DNA from 2 places in the Afipia sp. GW823-FHT06G09 genome. Region 1 is predicted to be linked to the other one. Evidence: riboswitches for the same ligand, from Rfam matches in the RefSeq annotation. Region 1 holds a riboswitch; the other holds the start of a gene.
What was found. Region 1 has a riboswitch for S-adenosylmethionine ahead of metX (homoserine O-acetyltransferase MetX). Riboswitches for the same ligand answer to the same signal wherever they lie in the genome.
Positions count from the first base shown of each region.

Region 2: linked by a shared signal. The riboswitch ahead of AC1Q67_RS16480 (O-succinylhomoserine sulfhydrylase) and the one ahead of metX (homoserine O-acetyltransferase MetX) in region 1 are both predicted to bind S-adenosylmethionine.

Region 1 is NZ_JBXAHF010000003.1:415,547-422,278, forward strand. Features, by position in the region: gene clpB (ATP-dependent chaperone ClpB) at 1-561, opposite strand, end outside; gene AC1Q67_RS14390 (MOSC domain-containing protein) at 783-1,562, shown strand; gene AC1Q67_RS14395 (NlpC/P60 family protein) at 1,546-2,148, opposite strand; gene metW (methionine biosynthesis protein MetW) at 2,407-3,066, opposite strand; gene metX (homoserine O-acetyltransferase MetX) at 3,068-4,267, opposite strand; SAM riboswitch at 4,355-4,434, opposite strand; gene AC1Q67_RS14410 (chorismate mutase) at 4,631-5,470, shown strand; gene hisC (histidinol-phosphate transaminase) at 5,492-6,586, shown strand; gene AC1Q67_RS14420 (prephenate/arogenate dehydrogenase family protein) at 6,583-6,732, shown strand, end outside.
Region 2 is NZ_JBXAHF010000003.1:817,909-824,640, forward strand. Features, by position in the region: gene AC1Q67_RS16470 (acyl-CoA dehydrogenase family protein) at 1-423, opposite strand, end outside; gene AC1Q67_RS16475 (2'-deoxycytidine 5'-triphosphate deaminase) at 570-1,718, opposite strand; SAM riboswitch at 1,775-1,854, shown strand; gene AC1Q67_RS16480 (O-succinylhomoserine sulfhydrylase) at 1,926-3,158, shown strand; gene AC1Q67_RS16485 (PhzF family phenazine biosynthesis protein) at 3,168-4,007, shown strand; gene AC1Q67_RS16490 (SGNH/GDSL hydrolase family protein) at 4,015-4,917, opposite strand; gene AC1Q67_RS16495 (SGNH/GDSL hydrolase family protein) at 4,917-5,687, opposite strand; gene AC1Q67_RS16500 (OpgC domain-containing protein) at 5,684-6,732, opposite strand, start outside.

The DNA.
Region 1 (6,732 bases):
CTCGTCACGGCCGATCACAGGATCGAGCTTGCCGTCATGCGCGGCCTGGGTCAGGTCGCGGGCATATTTCTTCAGCGCGTCATAGGCGTTTTCCGCCGACGCGCTGTCGGCCGTGCGGCCCTTGCGTAGGGCGTTGATCGCAGCATTGAGATTCTGCGGCGTGACGCCGCCCTTGGCGAGCAGCGCGCCCGCGTCACTGTCCTTGTCCGCCGCGAGCGCCTGAAGCAGCCGCTCCACGGTGACGAAACTGTCACCGGCCTTCTCGGCGGCCTGTTCGGCAGCGTCGAAAGCGCGTGCGGTCGCCAGGGCCAGATAGACCTGCCCCGCTCCCGCGCCGGAGACTTTCGGCATCTTGTTCAGCGCATCCTCGGTCGCTTTCAGGATCGCGCGGGAATTGCCGCCGGAACGGTCGATCAGACCACCCGCCAGACCTTCACTGTCGTCGAGAAGCACCTTGAGGATATGCAGGGGCGTGAATTGCTGATGGCCCTCACGCATGGCCAGCGTCTGTGCCGACTGGATGAATCCCTTCACACGGTCGGTATATTTTTCAATATTCATTTCGGGTTTTCCCTCAGCCTGCTGTGTCCGCCCCGAAGGCACGGATCTTAGCATCTTCAATGGGGTTCCGCCGCCGGCATTGACGTTCCTCAATCCGTGGCGGGGACCGGCGTTGCACCGGCCCAGGCGTCATGTGGGAACTGCGGCGCGCCCGCGAAAGAGGCAGGACTGAAAATTCGGCGAAAGTGGCGGGAAATGCCGAATCCGCTTAAGAACCGGGAATGACAAACACCGCCGCGACCCTCCAGACCATCTATCGCTACCCTGTCAAAGGCCTGTCACCGGAACTGCTTGCGAAAACAGCCTTGCAGCCTGGCGAAACCTTGCCCGCCGACCGCCGTTACGCGATCGAGAACGGCCCGATCGGCTTCGACCCTGCCGATCCGAAATACTATCCGAAAATCCGGTTCCTGATGCTGATGCGGAACGAGCGCCTTGCCGGCCTTCAGACCCGGTTCGACGATGCGACCAATGTTCTGACGATCAGGCACAACGATGCTGAGGCCGCGCGCGGCGATCTGGAAACACCCGAGGGCCGCGCCACCATCGAGGCGTTTTTCGTGGAGAACTTCGCGCCCGAGTTGAAGGGGCCGCCGAAGGTTCTCGCGGCACCCGGCCACAGCTTCTCCGACGTCGCCGCCAAGGTGGTGTCCATCATCAATCTGGCCAGCGTGGCCGCCATTGAGACCATCGTCGGGCAGCCAGTCAATCCGCTGCGCTTTCGCGGCAATCTCTATGTCAGCGGCTGGCCCGCATGGCACGAATTCGATTTGCTGGGGAAGGAACTGACAATCGGCGGCGCGCGGCTGAAAGTGAACAAGCGGATCGTGCGCTGTGCCGCCGTCAATGTCGATCCGGTGACTGCCGAGCGCGACCTGAATATTCCGCAGGCATTGATGCAGATGTTCGATCACGCCGATTGCGGCGTTTACGCCGAAGTGATCACCGGCGGCACGATTGCCGCCGGTGATACAATCACAGAACTCAGCTCGACGGCATGACGTAGGCGTAGACCCGCCCGCGCGAATAGGTGGCCTCGGCGACGCGGTGGCCATGGTTGCCCGAGATCACGATCGGATTGCCCTTAGGGTCGATGCCGCTGACGATCCCGACATGACCGCCGCGGCGGCCACGCGACATCACCGCGATGGCGCCGACCTGCGGGCCGGAGATGCGCTGGCCGTAGCCCGCGAACGAACGCGCCATATCGGAGCCGGTGCCTTTGTGGCCGGAACGCTCAAGAACCATGTTCATGAAGCGCGCGCACCAGAGGCTGGAGCGGCCCGTCGGATTTCCGCTGCCAATATAACGCCGCGCTTCCGCGACAATGTTCGAGCCGCCGAAACCACCGAAGCCCTGCGACGTCGATGCTTCCGCAGTGGCCGCTGCTGCGGCGTAGCGGCCACGCCGTGCGTGATGACGATAATGCTTCTTGGCGTGATGCTTGGAAAGGTGAGCGTGGTAGTGACGGCTTGCGCCGTGATGAGGCCTTGCCGAAGCCGGAGTTGCCAGTGCGACGATTGCCACCGAACACAGCGCCAGCGCGGCGCCTCGAAGTGGCAGGCGAAGTTTACGCGATAGAGTCATCCATTAGTCCTCGTGACACCCCCTGTGCCCATCGTTCGCACGCGAACGACATACCGCAGCGCAAAAACCGGCTAGGTGTGACGAGAGCAAGACAGGAAAAGGCGCTCGCGGATTCATTTCGCGGCGATAACGGGATCATTTCACGGCGAGAATGCGAACATACACGGCCACATTGGAGCCGCGAATGTTAACGCGTGCCGGTCTCCTGAATCCGAAGTTCGCTACACTTTGCGGCATTCCCCGGAGCGAACTTTGGATCTAGTCGCGGCGTTTGAGCAGAAACACGCCCTGCTCACCGAACATGTTCCAGAACCACCATGGCGCGTTGAGCCGCAGCGGACGGCCATAAAGATCGAGCGCCACCGCGCGCTCCATCTTGACGTTGATCTCGTCGCACAACTGCACGAAGTCCTTGATGGTGCAGAAATGGATGTTCGGCGTGTCGTACCAGGTCGCCGGAAGGTTGTCGGTGCGCGGCATCTGGCCCTTCACCAGCAACTGGAGCCGCATCTTCCAGTGGCCGAAATTCGGAAACGACACGATGGCGCTGCGCCCAATGCGCAGCAGATTCTCCAGCACCACGCGCGGCTGGCGCGTCGCCTGCAAGGTCTGCGACAGGATTACGTAATCGAACGAATCGTCCGGATAATTGATCAGGTCGGTGTCGGCGTCGCCCTGCACCACGGCGAGTCCCTTGGCGACGCAGCGGTTGACGCCCTCGCGCGACAGTTCGATGCCGCGTCCGTCAACACCACGCGTCTCCAGCAAGCGCAGCAGATCGCCCTCGCCGCAGCCGACGTCGAGCACTTTCGAGCCGGGTTCGACCATCTCCGCGACCAGCAAATGATCGGCGCGATAGCCGTTCTCGGTGACGGGAAGAACAGCGGTCGGACGGAATGTTTGATCCTGGATTGTCATGTTAGCGGCTCGCCGAGGTCAGACCGTGCGCCGACGCAGCCGATTCCAGGAACGCGCGGGAGATTTCGATGAACTCGGGCACGTCGAGCAGGAACGCATCGTGTCCCCTGTCGGTCTCGATCTCCGCGAACGACACCCGGGCGCTGCCGGCATTGAGAGCGTGAACGACGGCCCGCGCCTCCGAGGTCGGAAACAGCCAGTCGCTGGTGAACGAGACCACGCAGAACCGCGTGCGCGTGCCGCGCCAGGCTTCCGCCAACACACCGTCGTGATCGGCGGCGATGTCGAAATAGTCCATCGCGCGCGTCAGGTAGAGATAGCTGTTGGCGTCGAAGCGCTCCACGAACGACGAGCCCTGATGGCGCAGATAACTTTCGACCTCGAAATCCGCATCGAACGAGAACGTCGGCACTTCGCGGTCCTGCAGGCGCCGGCCGAACTTGCGATGCAGCGCCGCGTCGGACAGGTACGTGATATGCGCGGCCATGCGTGCAACGCCGAGCCCGCGGTGCGGATGGGTGCCATCCTCGAAATAGCGTCCGCCGCGCCAGTCCGGATCGGCCATCACGGCCTGACGGCCGAGTTCGTGGAATGCGATGTTCTGCGCCGAATGCCGCGTGCTGCATGCCACCGCCAGCGCGGAGAACACGCGCTCGGGATAAGCCGTGGTCCACTGCAGCACCTGCATGCCGCCCATTGATCCGCCGACAACGGCGAACAGTTTCTCGATGCCGAGATGATCGAGCAGCATCGCCTGCGCGCGCACCATGTCCGGAATAGTGATGACCGGAAAATCCAGTCCCCACAGTTTGCCGGTCGCGGGATTGGTCGATGATGGCCCGGTGGAGCCCATGCAGCCGCCGACCACATTGGCGCACACGACGTAATAGCGGTCGGTATCGATCGGCTTGCCCGGGCCCACCAGTGTCTGCCACCACCCTTGCTTGCCTGTGACCGGATGCACATTCGCGACATGCTGATCCCCGGTGAGCGCATGGCAGATCAGGATCGCATTGGAGCGATCCGCGTTGAGCTGGCCGTAAGCCTGATAGGCGATCTGGAACGGCGTGAGATCGATGCCGCAGTCCAGCCGCAGCGGCTTGTCCGCGCCGAACTGCGCGAGGAGCGACGACGGATGATCCGCCTCGTGCGCGCGCTCGGTGGACGGTGTGTCGCTCTTCAACGGTTTGACATTAACCATTTTGCTACTGGCCTCCTCAGCAGGTCGCGAGACCAACGTCGGAAATCAGGCACAAAAAACCCGGCCTGAAACGAGGTTCGGCCGGGATCACTTACATCCCCGGCCTGTTTAGCGAGTTGTTTAACGTGGCTGCAAGCCGGCCGGCTCAAATGACCACGGAATAGCTAAGTTACTAGTCACGAACAGCCTTTTCGTCAAGCTGCACCGCGAAAACGCAGCCCCTCCCTGCGATCGTGTGAGGCTGGAATTGCCAATGTTTTCTTTGCTTTCGGGCGCTCTCCTGCCTATCAATGCGCCCGACAATCCCGTTTTCGATGAATTCCAGAAGGCCGCCGCACACCGCGTCCGGCCCATGTTGAAGAGATGACCAAGCAACCGCCATCCCTCCAGGACCTGCGCCGCGAAATCGATTCCATCGATGAGCAGGTGCATGAGCTGCTGATGAAGCGAGGCGACATCATCGACCGTCTGATCTCCGTAAAAAAAACGCAGGAAGTCGGCTCGGCCTTCCGCCCCGCGCGCGAGGCCGACATGATGCGCCGCCTTGTGCAGCGTCATCGCGGCATTCTCCCGCTCGACACCGTGGAGAGCATCTGGCGCGTCATCATCTCGACCTTCACTTATGTGCAGGCGCCGTTCTCGGTGCATGCCGATCTGTCCGTCGGCGAATCCGCGATGCGGGATTCGGCGCGATTCCATTTCGGCTTCACCGTTCCGTTCATCCCGCATTTCAACGCCGAAGCTGCGGTCGAGGCGGTGGCAAAATCCAAGGGCGACCTTGCGCTGATTTCCGCCGTCAGCAGCCGCACGCCCTGGTGGCTCGCGCTGGAGCCGGCCAATGCGCCGAAGATCATCGCGCGCCTGCCGTTCGTCGAGCGCGCCGATCACCCCGCCGCGCTGCCGGTGTTCGTGGTGTCGCGCGTCGCCGCAGATGCGATGGTCACCGAGGTCGAGATGTGGAGCGTGCGCGTCTCCGGCTGGAGCGCGGATGTCGCGCGTGCGCTGTCGCCGTTCTCCGAGATTATCGCCGTCCCGGACACGGCTTCCGACGGCGCGGCCCTGCTGATCTCGGTTCCGGGACCGGACGGCCTTGCGAGAATCACCGCCGCGCTGGTCGCGGCCGGAGCATCGGTGCGTTCATCGGCTCTCGTCGGGAGCCATGCAACGCGCTATACGGTGCCGCCTGCCACTACGTCCAAATAGTCTTCTTTCGGAGTTGAGTTGATGTCCCGTCCTGTGCCGAAGCCAGGCATTCTCGATATTGCGCCTTACACGCCGGGCAAAAGCGGCGCCGGGCTGACCGGCCGCGTCTTCAAGCTGTCCGCGAACGAGACCCCGCTCGGGCCGTCGCCGAAAGCCATTGCCGCCTACAAGGCCGCCGCCGATCATCTGGAGGACTACCCGGAAGGCACCTCGCGCGCGCTGCGCGAAACCATCGGACGCACCTACGGCCTCGATCCCGACCGCATCATCTGCGGCGCGGGTTCGGACGAACTGCTGAACTATCTCGCGCACACCTATCTCGGCCCCGGCGACGAGGCGATTCACACCACGCACGGCTTTCTGGTTTACCCGATCGCGACCATGGGCAACGGCGCCATCAATGTGATCGCGGCGGAGAAGAACTACACCGCCGACGTCGACGCGATTCTCGGTGCGGTGACGCCGCGCACCAAGATGGTGTGGCTGGCCAATCCGAACAACCCGACCGGCACCTATGTGCCGTTCGACGAGGTCAAGCGGCTGCGCGCCGGACTGCCTTCGCATGTGCTCCTGGTGATCGACGCGGCCTATTCTGAATACGTCTCGAAGAACGACTATGAGGCCGGCATCGAGATGGTCGCCACCACCGACAACACGGTGATGACGCGCACCTTCTCGAAGATTCACGGCCTCGCATCGCTGCGCGTCGGCTGGATGTACGGCCCTGCCAACATCATCGATGCGGTGAACCGCATTCGCGGCCCGTTCAATGTCTCGACGCCCGCCTCCGAAGCAGCCATCGCATCGCTGGAAGACACCGAGCATCAGAACAGGTCCCGCGCGCATAACGACACCTGGCGCACCTGGCTGACCGATGAAATCGGCAAGCTCGGGCTTGAGGTAACGCCGAGCGTGGCGAACTTCGTCCTGATCCACTTCCCGCAAACGAAGGGCAAGACGGCGGAAGATGCCGACGCGTTCCTCACCAAGCGCGGGCTGATCCTGCGCGCGCTGAAGAACTACAAGTTGCCGCATGCGCTGCGCATGACCGTCGGCACCGAGGAAGCCAACCGCCTCGTGGTCGCGGCGCTTGCCGAATTCATGGGGCAGAAGTGAACACTGAGCCGCTATTCAAGCGTATCGCACTGATCGGCTTCGGCCTGATCGGCGGCTCGATCGCGCGCGCGGCGCGCGCCCAGGGACTTGCCGGAGAGATCGTGGCCACCGCGCGCTCGCCCGCAACCCGTGCGCGCGTGCAGGAA
Region 2 (6,732 bases), 400 kb from region 1:
GAATGTGAAGGCGTGTTTCGCCACCGCCGGATAAGTATCGGCCCAGCCAAGAATGCCCTTGCGATGCGACATCGCGTGAATGCCGAACTCGCCATAAGCCGCGCGCTCAAGCTCACGATACGCCGGATGATACTCGATCCATTGCCGGTCGTTGCCGAAGCGGTCGCGTTGATGCAGCACCGGGCCGTGTTTGTCGGCAAGGCGGGCGCATTCATCGAGATGCCCTCCCGCAAGCGCTCCGAGCCGGTCGAGATGGGGCTCAATGTGTTGAAACAACACGGCGGGAAGATGGATGCGCAGCAGATCGGCGAGGATCGGATCGGCGCGATAGAAATTCATGCCCGAGGTGTCGGGCGCGATCAGACCGAACCCGGATGTCGAAGCTGATGTCTCAGCGGGCGGAGTTTTTGCGGCTGCAACCATGGCGTTTTCATCCTGCCGGGATCGCTCCCGTTGTTTTCAGGAATGATCCGGTATTTGGATGCCCGCGGCAAGCTGGCCGGAAGCCAATGGCGGCATGGGTGAAATGTGCCGCGAGGGGACGTAATTCGCAGAGCGGAACCCGGCCGCTAGGTCCGAAAATGCTTCGAGAGCTTCAGGCCCTGCCCCTGATAATTCGATGCAATGCGCTGGCCATACAGCGCATCGGGGCGCGACAGCATTTTCTCATACACAAGACGACCGACGATCTGGCCGTGCTCGAGAATGAACGGCACTTCGCGCGAACGCACCTCCAGCACTGCGCGCGAACCCTGCCCGCCCGCGCCCGCATAGCCGAAACCGGGATCGAAGAAGCCGGCATAGTGGACGCGGAATTCGCCAACCAGCGGATCGAACGGCACCATCTCGGCGGCGAAATCCGGCGGCACCTGCACCGCTTCCTTCGACGCGAGAATATAGAACTCGCCGGGATCGAGGATCAGGCTGCGATCCGGCCGCGCGCGGATTGGCTCCCAGAATTCACCCACCGTGTATCCGGCACGGCGATCGACATCGACCACGCCGGTATGGCGCTTGGCGCGGTAGCCGACAAAACCATCGGAGCCCTCGCCGGACAGATCGACGCTCAACGCCACACCGCCGGCGAGATCGGCTTCGTCGCTGTCGACCAGACGCTCGGCTTCATGCAGCGCCTCCAGTTCTTCGCCATCGAGCAGCGGATGGCCGGTGCGGAAACGAATCTGCGACAGCCGCGATCCTTCACGCAGCAAGACCGGGAATGTCTTCGGGCTGATCTCCGCATAGAGCGGGCCATGATAGCCGGGCGCGATCATGTCGAAGCGGCGCGTGCCGTCGGCGATCACGCGGGTGAAAACGTCAAGCCGGCCGGTCGAGCTTTTCGGATTTGCCGCAGCCTGAATCGTCGGCGGCAGCGCCAGGCTTTCCAGCAGCGGCACGATGTAGACGCAGTTGGTTTCCAGCACCGCGCCATCGGACAGATCGATCTCGTGCAGCTTCAGTTCATCGATACGCTGGGCCACAGTCATGTCCGGCCCCGGAAGGAAGCTGGCGCGCACGCGGTAGGCGATCGCACCGAGGCGCAGGTCGAGACTGGCCGGCTGGATCTGGCTTTCAACGAACGGATATTCCGGCAGGATCAGGCCGGCATCGGCCATCGCCGCGATCATGCGGTCAGGCAGAATTCCTGTCGCGTCGGGGGCAAGTGTGAAGGCCACGGGGTAATCCTCGGCTATCGGCTGATCCAGCAAAACAAGCATTTTATCGGTTATCCGATGGGGTGCTTGACGGAAAGGGCATGCGGGATTAAGCCTAGAACTTATCCCGTGGTCATTTGAGCCGGCCGGCTTGCAGCCACGTTAAATAACTCGCTAAACAGGCCGGGGACAGTGTGATCCCGGCCTGTGGAAAGATTTTCCAGGCCGGTTTTTTTGTGTCCATCGCGAGGTGGCCACGATGGAGTGCACATGTCCGAGACCAAAACGCCCGCGGCCAATACGTCCCCAAGCAAGCCGCTATCCCCGACCCGCAATTATCGCCCCGAAACCCGCCTCGTGCATTCCGGCACGCTGCGCTCGCAGTACGGCGAAACTTCCGAAGCGCTGTTCCTGACGCAGGGGTTCATCTACGACACCGCCGAACAGTGCGAGGCGCGCTTCACCGGCGCAGACCCCGGCTTCCTGTATTCGCGATTTTCGAATCCGACGGTTGCGATGTTCGAGCAGCGCATGATCGAACTCGAAGGCGCCGAAGCCGCGCGCGCGACCGCGACCGGAATGGCGGCGGTGACCACCGCCATTCTTGCTCCGCTCAAATCCGGCGATCACGTCGTCGCCGCGAAAGCGCTGTTCGGCTCATGCCGTTATGTCGTGGAAGATCTGCTGCCGCGTTACGGCATCGAGTCCACGCTGGTCGATGGCCATGATCTCGACCAATGGAAGAAGGCCGTGCGGCCGAACACCAAATCGTGCTTCCTCGAAAGCCCGACCAACCCGACGCTCGATGTGGTGGACATCGCAGCGGTCGCGGACATCGCTCACAGCGTCGGTGCGAGGCTGATCGTGGACAACGTGTTCGCAACCCCGATCTGGCAGAGCCCGCTCACGCTCGGCGCTGACGTCGTGGTTTATTCAGCGACCAAGCACATCGATGGCCAGGGTCGCTGTCTCGGCGGCGTCATCCTGTCGTCGGAGGCGTTCATTCAGGAGCACATCCACACGTTCCTGCGCCAGACCGGACCTGCAATGTCACCGTTCAACGCATGGGTGCTGCTGAAGGGCCTCGAGACACTGAGTATTCGCGTCAAGGCACAGACCGAAACGGCAGCCGCCATTGCCGATGCACTGGCAAAACACCCGAAAATCTCACGGCTGATCTATCCGGGCCGTGCCGACCACCCGCAGGCCGCGATCGTGAGGAAGCAGATGCGCGCAGGCTCGACGCTGATCGGCTTCGAAGTCAGGGGCGGCAAGGCGGCAGCATTCCGCACACTGAATGCGCTGAAGCTGGCGCGGATTTCCAACAACCTCGGCGACTCCAAGAGCATCGTCACCCATCCCGCAACCACGACGCATCAGCGCCTGACACCGGAAGCACGCGCCGAACTCGGCATCAGTGAAGGCTTCATCCGCTTCTCGGCGGGCCTGGAACACAAGGATGATCTGATCGAGGACCTGAATGCGGCGCTGGAGACAGCGTGAGGAAACCGGATGCAGACATTTGATTTCCAACAGGTCGATGTCTTCACCGGCAAGCGCCTGAAGGGAAATCCGCTTGCTGTGGTTATCGGCGCCGACGGACTTCCCGACGGCGCCATGACTGCGCTCGCGAACTGGACGAATCTCAGCGAGACGACCTTCCTTCTGAAACCGACAGTGCCGGAAGCCGACTATCGCCTGCGGATTTTTACGCCTTCAGGCGAACTCCCGTTTGCCGGCCATCCGACATTGGGCAGTTGCCATGTCTGGCTGAGCCTGGGGAATACCGCCAGGCAGGCGCATGTCGTCCAGGAATGCGGTGCTGGCCTCGTTAAAATCAGACGCGACGGGAACAGGCTGGCATTCGCCGCGCCTCCTCTGCGCCGCACCGGAAATGTCGAAAGCGATATTCTCGATCAGATCGCCCACGGCCTGCAAATTCGCCGGGACGCCATCAAGGCATCGCAATGGATCGACAATGGCCCCGGCTGGGTCGCCGTGATGCTGGCATCACGCCCGGAAATCCTTGGGCTGAGGCCAGACTATCCCGCCCTCGGAACTCTGAAACTCGGCGTGGTCGCACCGTGGGACCCCTCGCGCGACGGCGGGGATATTTCTTTTGAGGTTCGCGCGTTCGTGTCCGACCGCGCGACAGAAGACCCGGTCACGGGCAGCCTGAATGCAGGTCTCGCCCAATGGCTGATGTCCGCAGGACTCGCACCCGCTGCCTATGTCGCGAGCCAGGGCACCGTACTTGGGCGGGAGGGCCGCATTCACGTCGAGCGCGATGGTGATGATATCTGGATCGGCGGCGAGACGCTGACATGCATCAAGGGCAAGCTGACGGTCTGACGCAGCCCTACATCGGACGAAAGGTCATCACGTTGCTCGGGATGTTGACGCCCGCCTTCACCTGCCCGACCGATCTGATGATGGTGTCGCCGAGCAACTGGGCGAAACATGCGTAGCCCCAGTCGTTCATATGCAGGCCGTCGCCGATCACAAACTTCTCGAACGGCATTTTCTCGTCCTCGTGCCACTGCCGCATAACTTCGAAGCGCGGAAACACCGAGACATTTTTTAGCTTGGCGACATCGCCGAGCAATTTGACCATCTTGCTTGCGTTCTCGGTCTTCGCTGCAACAGCAGGAACGTACTGCGGGTCAATCAGTACGACATCGATGCCGCGGGCCTGAAGGCGCGCGATGCCGTCTTCCACGAGCGCCGCCGTCGCAGCGATATCGCTTGCGTTGCCCTTGACGACAGCGTTGGTGCCGAGTTGCCAGATCACGAGATCCGGATCGGCATCGAGAACGGCGACATCGAACCGCTTCATCATTTCGGGCGCGTCCTGCCCGCCCATGCCACGATTGATGACACTGATGTCAGCGGTTGGAAATTTGCGGCGCAACTGATCCGCAAGCCGGCTTGGATAATTGTAGGCCGCCGACGTACCGTAACCGACCGTGGTGGACGACCCGAATGCGACAATGGTCACCGGCTCGTCCGCAGCGATCCGCCGGGCAACGCGCGGCAGCGAGCCGGGAATGTCCTTCACTCCCTTTGCAGGCAGGCAAGGCACGCGGGTGAGAATATCCCCCGCCCCCTTTGCCACGTTCTTCGCCGCTTCAATGGCCTTGGTGCCGAGGCCTTTCTGCTGCGGCGCTTCAGGCGCCTGTGCCAAAACCGGAGAAACGGCTGGCGAGCCGCACATCATTGCGCCCGCCATGGCGGCAATCGCCAAACGACCGTAAAAATTCATCAACGTTGAATCCTGAGCTCCGCCGGATTAATGCGCGACGCCTCGACGATCATCGTCGACAGCGACCGGCCGATGCAGTCATGAACCCGTTTCGCCATTCCAAATCCGTGTGCCGGGCCGAACAGATCGAAGTCGCCGGCCTCGCTCCAGTGCCGCATGATCGCAAACCGATCGAACACCGGAATTTCATGCTCCTGCGCGACCACCCGCATCGTATCGTTGTACGGCGTGACCGAGAGCATCGTTTCCATACGTGGGTTGTATTGCAGATTGATCAAGAGCACGTCGACGCCGGCCTTTTGCAAGGCACCGATGCCATTGTCCAGCGCCGCGCGGAAATCGTCCGTGTCGATCGAGCGGATCGCATCGACCGTCCCCGTCTGCCAGATCACGAGATCCGGCTTCTGGTCCGCAGGAAGCTTTTCGATCAGCTGACCGAACCCGGCGGCAGCCTCCGCTGCGGTCTTCTTGGGCCGGAGATCGGTCCGCACGTTGACGGCCACGCCCGCGAGGTTCTCGCGCAACGTCGCTTCGAGCCGCGCCGGGTAGGACGCGCTCGCCCCGTCGGCACCGGCGAGAGCCGAAGAGCCGCTGCCGACCACGAGGATGTCGAGACGCTTCCTGGTCTTGATCGCATCGGCGACCTTCGGAAACACGCTTTCGGTCGTCAGGAGATAAGCCGGCACGACGCATCCGGGGGTGTTCTCCGCATGCGACGGAGACGCCGCCAGGAGACCCATCGCTATCCCTGCCACCAGCAGCGCTTTCATGATCCGCCTCCCGCGAGATCGGCGTCGCTTTCCGCGCCCTTCGCACGTTTGTCGGTCTTGCTTGCCTCGATCTTGTACCACGAAAACAGCGAGGCCGCGGCTGACATAATGACGATCCCGGCCATGCTGACGAAGAAATGCATCCACGCTCCGCCGGAGACTTCGGCGAGGACGAAGTGCCCGGCGAATGCAAGGAAGACGCCGAGGCAAAAGATCTCCAGCGAGTGCTGGCCGCATCGAATGACCGGGCGCAGCCAGAGCGATTTCAGGCCCGGCCAGCTCGCCGGGATAAAGCGTACTGTGATCGCCGCAAGCGCGAGGAAATGGGCGAAACGCAGCACGTCGAGATCGGTCTTGTTGATCGGGTACATCCAGCTTTCCAGCCAGCGCGGCATGTAGGTATTCAGTTGCGGCATATGCCAGGTCAGCGTCACACAGAACGCAAAAACAAGATAGGCAATGCATAGCCCCAGTGTAATGCGTGACGACAGAATGCGGGCCATTCGCTTTGCGCCGCCCAGCGCGCACCACGCCCCGAACACAAAAAGCAACTGCCAGGCGAACGGATTGAAGAACCATGTGCCGTTCGGATAAGCTGGCAGAGCAAGATCGAACTCCCATGTGATGGCGTAGAGCACGACCGACAACGCCAAAGCTAGGTCGGCCTTGCGCTGCATCAGCCAGATGATCCCCGGCAGGAAAATCATCAGCACGATGTAAAGCGGCAGGACGTCCATGTTGACGGGCCTGAACTTCAGCAGCAGCGCCTGAACGATCGTGACGTCGGGTTGCTTGAGAAAGTCGAGGATGCCCATTTCTTCGGCGTAGAGCGGGTTGTCGAACCGCGCCGCGATGTAGGAGATTTCGGCAAGGTAGATCGTAAACAGAAAAACGTGCGCTACGTAGATTTGCCAGACGCGCTTGAAGATGCGCGCGCTCGCGACCACCAAGCCGCGATCGAGCATCGCGCGACTGTAGACGAATGCCGCCGTATATCCCGAGATGAAGATGAAGATTTCGGTGGCGTCGCTGAAGCCGTAGTTGC